Regions from separate parts of the Curtobacterium sp. NPDC090223 genome, predicted to be linked through region 2. Evidence: riboswitches for the same ligand, from Rfam matches in the RefSeq annotation. Region 2 holds a riboswitch; the other holds the start of a gene.
The links. A riboswitch is a leader RNA that binds a small molecule or an ion and turns the genes downstream of it on or off. The one in region 2 is predicted to bind thiamine pyrophosphate.

Region 1: another riboswitch for thiamine pyrophosphate. It lies ahead of ACIPJY_RS08610 (ECF transporter S component); the one in region 2 lies ahead of thiM (hydroxyethylthiazole kinase).

What each region holds. Positions count from the first base shown of each region.
Region 1 is NZ_JBIVCN010000003.1:237,984-241,380, forward strand. Features, by position in the region: gene ACIPJY_RS08605 (ABC transporter ATP-binding protein) at 1-812, opposite strand, end outside; gene ACIPJY_RS08610 (ECF transporter S component) at 809-1,462, opposite strand; TPP riboswitch at 1,459-1,568, opposite strand; gene ACIPJY_RS08615 (hypothetical protein) at 1,604-1,927, opposite strand; gene glgX (glycogen debranching protein GlgX) at 2,043-3,397, shown strand, end outside.
Region 2 is NZ_JBIVCN010000001.1:95,885-99,281, forward strand. Features, by position in the region: gene thiD (bifunctional hydroxymethylpyrimidine kinase/phosphomethylpyrimidine kinase) at 1-174, opposite strand, end outside; gene thiE (thiamine phosphate synthase) at 171-899, opposite strand; gene thiM (hydroxyethylthiazole kinase) at 896-1,735, opposite strand; TPP riboswitch at 1,724-1,819, opposite strand; gene ACIPJY_RS00455 (NUDIX domain-containing protein) at 1,887-2,864, shown strand; gene ACIPJY_RS00460 (MFS transporter) at 3,035-3,397, opposite strand, start outside.

The DNA.
Region 1 (3,397 bases), on a different contig from region 2:
GTGCGGAACCCCGTGCGGGCGGAACCCCGTGCGGGTTCGGCGCCGGGGACCCACACGCCGGCCGCGGTCAAGGCGTCCCCGTGGGCGGCGAGCACCTCGGCGGGCGGCCCGTCGGCGACGACGCCACCGCCCGGTTCGAGGAGCACGAGCCGATCGACCAGGTCGAGCCAGGTCCCGATGCGGTGCTCCACCACGAGCAGGGTCGCCCCGGTGTCGGCGAGCAGGGCCGCGACGGCGTCGTGCACCTGCTGCACGCCGTCCGGGTCGAGGTTCGCGCACGGCTCGTCGAGGACGAGGGCGCCCGGGCGCATCGCGAGCACCCCGGCGAGCGCCAGCCGTTGCCGCTGCCCGCCGGAGAGCATCGTCGTGGAGCGGCCGAGCGGCAGGTCGAGTCCGACGACGTCGAGCGCCGACCGGACCCGCTCCCACGTCTCACCGCGCGGGACGCCGGTGTTCTCGCACCCGAACGCCACGTCGTCGCCCACGCGGGACATCACGGTGTGCGCCTCGGGGTCCTGCATGACGAGCCCGACACGGCCGCGGACGGCCTGCGGCGCGGCGCCGTCGACGAGCACCGTGCCCCGGACCGCGGCGGCGGTGTCGTCGTCGGGGTCCGGTTCGTCCGGCAGCACCGCTGCGACGGCCCGGAGGAGCGTGGACTTCCCGGCGCCGGACGGCCCGACGACCGCGACCCGCTCCCCCGGCTCCACGACCAGGTCGACGCCGCGGACGGCCCAGGCGACACGGTCGGCGTACCGCCAGCCCCAGTCGTGGAACTCGATCCGGGCGGGGTGCACGCCCGGTGTGCTCACGCTGCCGAGGAGGTCGGACGGCGCCGGGTGTGCTCGCGACCGGCCGCGAACGAGGACAGCACCCCCGTGCGGGCGAGCGCCCGGACGATCAGCCACGAGCCGACGCCGGCGATCACGGCGCCGGAGATCGTGCCGCAGACGATGTAGACGCCCTTGAACGCAGCGTCGTAGCCCGCGTACCAGAGCACGGAGTCGTTGATGCCCATCGCGAGGCCGGCGGCGGCCCCGGCCAGGACGACGACCGGCAGCCGGTACACGCGGTACAGGAACAGGGCGAGGACGATCTCCGCGCCGAGCCCCTGCACGAGGCCGGCCTCGAGGGTGCTCCATCCCCACTGCGTCCCGAGCAGGGCCTCGACACTGGCCGCGACGATCTCGGCGAACAGCGCGGCACCCGGCTTCCGGACGACGAGCGCGACGATCGGTCCGGCGAGGAGCCAGACGCCGCCGAAGAGCGCCTGGGTGCCGGGCAGCAGCAGGGCGACCGCGGCGGCGAGCGGCTCGTAGCCGAACTCCCAGAGCTTGAAGACGACACCGACCGCGACGGCGAGCACGCTCGCGACGACGATGTCGACGACCCGCCAGCGGAGCGACCGCTTCGGCGCGGCGATCGTGGGGGTACGAACTGTGGACGGCATGCGCGTGGGCATCGTTCTGGACTCCTCCCTGCGCCGGCATGACCCGGATCAGGTTCGACGGTCGGAGCGCTGCTCGCTCCCTCTCAGCCCGGCGATCCCGGACTCCCGTGTGTGTCCTGGCAGTGTACCGCTGCCCTCGGCCCCGTGACGGGGCTACTTCTTGAGGACTCGGACGAGCTTCCGGAGCACCGTGCCGGTCACCCAGACGAGCGGGATGCTGACGGCGACGAGCGAGATGAGGTTCGGCTCGAACTCGAGGTCCTTGCCCGGGCGACGGATGTACGCCCCGATCGGCACGGAGACGCCGCCGCCACCGCCGCCGCCGTTGTCGTCCCCGTCCCCGCCGCCCCCGAAGCCGAACCAGCCGAGGGACACCGGGATGAGCGTCTGGTCGCCGACCTCGACCGGGTCCCCGTAGTTCGTGGAGACGTCGATGGGTCGGACCTTGTCTGCGATCTGCGTGACGATGTTGGCCATGGCGGCGACGCTACTCCGCTGTGGATGGATGCCGTTCGTCCACCGACATCAGCGCGCAGCGGACAGCACAGGGACCCGTCGATACCTTTGGCAAGACCCATCTCTGGAGGATCGTTTGCACACCTGGCCCGGCAACCCCTACCCGCTCGGCGCGACCTACGACGGCAGCGGCACCAACTTCGCGCTGTTCAGCGAGGTCGCTGAGCGCGTGGAGCTCTGTCTGTTCGACGAGGACGGCACCGAGGAACGCGTTCCCCTCGTCGAGGTCGACGCCTACGTCTGGCACGCCTACCTGCCGAACGTCGGCCCCGGGCAGCTCTACGGCTTCCGCGTCTCCGGCCCGTACGACCCGGAGACCGGCGCGCGGTGCAACCCGGAGAAGCTCCTCCTCGACCCCTACGCCAAGGCGACGAGCGGCGAGATCGACTGGGACCAGTCCCTGTTCTCGTACACGTTCGGCGACCCGGACTCCCGCAACGACGAGGACTCCGCGGCGCACATGGTCAAGGGCGTCGTGATCAACCCGTTCTTCGACTGGCAGGGCGACCGCGCACCGCGGACCCCGTACGGCGAGACCGTCATCTACGAAGCGCACGTGAAGGGCCTCACCGAGACGCACCCCGCCGTCCCGGAAGAACAGCGCGGCACCTACGCCGGCGTCTCGCACCCGGCGGTCATCGAGCACCTGCAGCGCCTCGGGATCACGACGCTCGAGCTGATGCCCGTGCACCAGTTCGTGAACGACTCGACGCTGCAGGACAAGGGCCTGTCGAACTACTGGGGCTACAACACCATCGGGTTCTTCGCCCCGCACTCGCACTACTCATCCTCGGGCGACCAGGGCCAGCAGGTGCAGGAGTTCAAGACGATGGTCCGCGAGCTCCACCGTGCGGGCATCGAGGTCGTCCTCGACGTGGTCTACAACCACACCGCCGAGGGCAACCACATGGGTCCGACGCTGTCCTTCCGCGGCATCGACAACGCCGCGTACTACCGCTTGATGGACGACGACAAGCGCTACTACATGGACTACACGGGCACCGGGAACTCGCTCAACGTGGGACACCCGCACTCGCTGCAGCTCATCATGGACTCGCTCCGCTACTGGGTGACCGAGATGCACGTCGACGGCTTCCGGTTCGACCTGGCGTCGGCCCTGGCCCGCGAGTTCTACGAGGTCGACCGGCTCTCGGCGTTCTTCGAACTCGTCCAGCAGGACCCGATCGTGTCGCAGGTGAAGCTCATCGCCGAGCCGTGGGACGTCGGCCCCGGCGGCTACCAGGTCGGCAACTTCCCCCCGCAGTGGTCGGAGTGGAACGGCAAGTACCGCGACACCGTCCGCGACTTCTGGCGGGGCGAGAGCTCGACGCTCGGCGAGTTCGCCTCCCGCATCTCCGGATCTGCGGACCTGTACGAGCACGACGGCCGCACGCCCAAGGCGAGCATCAACTTCATCACCGCGCACGACGG
Region 2 (3,397 bases):
GACGTCCGGCACGTGCACCGACCGCACGCCGTGCGTGTTCTGCGCGACGACGGCCGTCACGACCGCCATCCCGTACCCGTCGTGAGCCGCGATCGCCTTGAGGTCAGCCTGCAGCCCGGCGCCGCCGGTCGGGTCGGTCCCGGCGATGCTCAGCACCCGCACCGGCCCGCTCACCGCGCGTCCTCCGATCCGGACGGGAGGCCGGGCTCGCCTCCGTCACGTCGGCCCACGTCGTGCGGGCGCTCGGCTCCGGAGCCGGCCCACGCCGCCACGTACGCCGCGGCCGCCGAACCGGGGTCCGGCGCAGCGCAGATGCCGGACACCACGGCGATGCCCGCCGCACCGGAGGCACGCAGGGGCGCGACGTCGTCGAGGTCGACCCCGCCGATCGCCACGCACGGCAGGTCCGTCGCCGCAGCGAGCCGGGCGAACCCGTCGTGCCCGAGCGCCGGTGGGTGGTCCGGCTTCGTCGACGTCGGGTGCACGACCCCGACGCCGAGCAGGTCCACGGTCCCGCGGGGGAGCCGGTCGAGGGCCGCGAGGTGCGCCGGGGTGTTCGCGGTCAACCCGACGTGCGCGTCCGGCCCGAGGAGCGCCCGCGCCGCGGACACCGGCACGTCGGACTGCCCGAGGTGCACGCCGGCGACCCGGTGCCCGGCGTGCCGAGCGGCCAGGGCGACGTCGAGCCGGTCGTCCACGACCACCTCCGCCCGGTCGCCGACCGCGTCCGCGACCGCGGCGGTCAGCGCCAGCAGGTCCCGGGCGCTCGCCTGCTTGTCCCGCACCTGCACCATCCGGACCCCGGCGTGCACCGCGGCCCGGACGACGCCGAGCACCCCGTGCCCGTGCCGGTCCGCGAGCGCCCCGTCGGTGACCAGGTAGACGCCGACGTCCCTCATGCCGCCGTCTCCTCGGAGATCCGTGCCTCGCGGACGACGTCGTCCGGCGTGAGCGACGCCAGGCGGTCCAGGAACAGCGGCTGGAACGTGCCCGGCCCGCCGGCATCCCGCGCGGCGAGCTCCGCCGCGATCGTGTGCACGGCCGTACCCGCGACGGCAGCGGCGACCGGGTCCCCGGGGGCCACCGACGCGAACGCGGCGATCACCGCCCCGAGCGCACAGCCGCCGCCCGTGATCCGCGTGAGCAGCTCCGTGCCGTTCGCGACCCGAACCGGCACGCCGGCGTCGCCGGGCCCGACCACGAGGTCGACGGGACCCGACACGGCCACCGCGCCCAGCAGCCTCCCGGCGGTCGCATCGACGGCGGACGCACGCGCGTCGTCGGTGCCGGCCGTGCTGTCCACGCCGCGCCCACCGGCGGAGGACCCGAGCAGGGCGAGCACCTCGGACGCGTTGCCCCGCAGGACGGTCGGGCGGAGCGCGAGCAGGTCACGGGCCAGGGCCGTGCGCACCGGCAGCGAACCGACCGCGACCGGGTCGAGCACCCACGGCGTGCCGGACCCGGCGGCAGCGGCGGCGGCCTCGAGCGACGCCGCCCGCGGTTCGGCGTGCGGCGTGCCGGTGTTCACCAGCAGGGCGTCGGCGACGTGGGCGAACGGGCCGGCCTCGGTCGGCACGTCGACCATCGCGGCCGAGGCGCCGAGGGCGAGCAGCACGTTCGCCGTGACGTTCTGCACCACCGTGTTCGTGATGCACTGCACCAGGGGGCTCCTGGCCCTGACGGCCTCGAGGAGTGCAGCGGTGCGTTCCGGCCATGCGGGCGCAGGAGTTTCCATGGACGATCCCTTCGCGAGTACGAGCTCGAGCAGGTTCGACGGGTGTGATCTCAGCCGCTGGATGCGGCACCCCGTGTCTCGATCAGCACCGTACACGACGCCCGCGGTCACATGACGGCCCGTCCACGGCAGCGTGTGGAAGGGTGGGTGCGTGCCCGATGACCTGCCTCCCGGTCCGCCGCCCGGCCCCCGCGATCCCGGCGACGCCTGGGCGTACGGACCCGACGGCACCAAGGCGTGGGGCGTGTTCGGCGCCGCCGGACTGCTCGTCGACGACGGCCACGGCCGCGTGCTCCTGCAGCACCGCGTCGAGTGGAGCCACCACGGCGGGACCTGGGGCATCCCCGGCGGCGCACGGCACCAGCACGAGGACGCCGTCACGGGGGCGCTCCGGGAGTCCGCGGAAGAGGCCGGGGTGCCGCTCGACGGCATCGACCTCCGGCACACCTCGGTGCTCGACCTCGGGTTCTGGACCTACACGACCGTGGTCGGACGGGCCAGCGCGCCGTTCGAGCCGGTCATCAGCGACCGCGAGAGCCTGGCGCTCTCCTGGATCCCGCTCGCCGAGGTCGACGCGCTGCCGCTGCACCCGGGCTTCGGGGCGTCCTGGCCCGCGCTGCGGGACGCGATCGGCACCACGCCGCACGTCGTCGTCGACGCGGCGAACGTCGTCGGGAGCGTGCCGGACGGGTGGTGGAAGGACCGGGCGGGGGCCGCGTCGCGGTTGATCACAGAGGTGACGGCGCTCGCCGCGGTGGGGCTGCCCGCCGACGCGCTCGAGCTCGGGTTCACGCAGTGGTGGCCGCGCTGGACCGTGGTGCTCGAGGGCCGCGCGGTGGATGCGGCCGACGCCGCCGGTGCCCCTGCCGCCGCCGGTGGTGCCGCTGGTGGTGCCGCTGGTGCCGCCGATGTCGCCGGTGCCGGGTCGCGCGTCGGCGGGCTCGTGTCGGTGGAGCGCGCGGCGGGGTCCGGGGACGACGCGATCGTCGACGCTGCCGCAGCGGCGCTCGACGCCGGGCACGCCCCGGTCGTCGTCGTCACGGCGGACCGGGAGCTCCGGGAGCGCGTGACGGCGCTCGGCGCTGCCGTCTCCACGCGCGGCCCGAGCTGGCTCCGCGACCGGCTGTAGCGCGGCGCGCCGCCGCTGCGCGCGCCGCCGCGCGCCGCTTCCCGCAGTGTGCGAGGTTCCGGACACGGTGCGAGGCCCAGGGCGTCGCACCGTGTCCGGAACCTCGCACCGTAGGTCGCACCGTAGGTCGCACCGTACGTCGCACCTCGCACGGTGCGAGCCCGGGCGCCCTACGCCGCCGGGATGTGCCGCCGGGACGACACCAGGACGCCGACCCACGACACGAGCCCGAGCGCCACGATCACCGCGATGATGACGGGCAGCGCCACGACGCTCGCGACCGCGGCGATCACCGCCGGCGCCAGGAACCCGGCGTACGCCGCCGCGTAGAACACTCCCGTCAGCCCGGCGAGGTCCCGCGGCCCCGCGATCCGCTGCACCTCGAGCAACGACGACACGAGCGCGAACCCGATCCCGACGCCGATCACCACGTTCGCGGCGAGCCCGACCCACACCGACTGCAGCACGATCGCGACCCCGACGACCGCGATGCCGAGCGTCATCAGGAACACCGCCCACGCCAGACCCCGGGC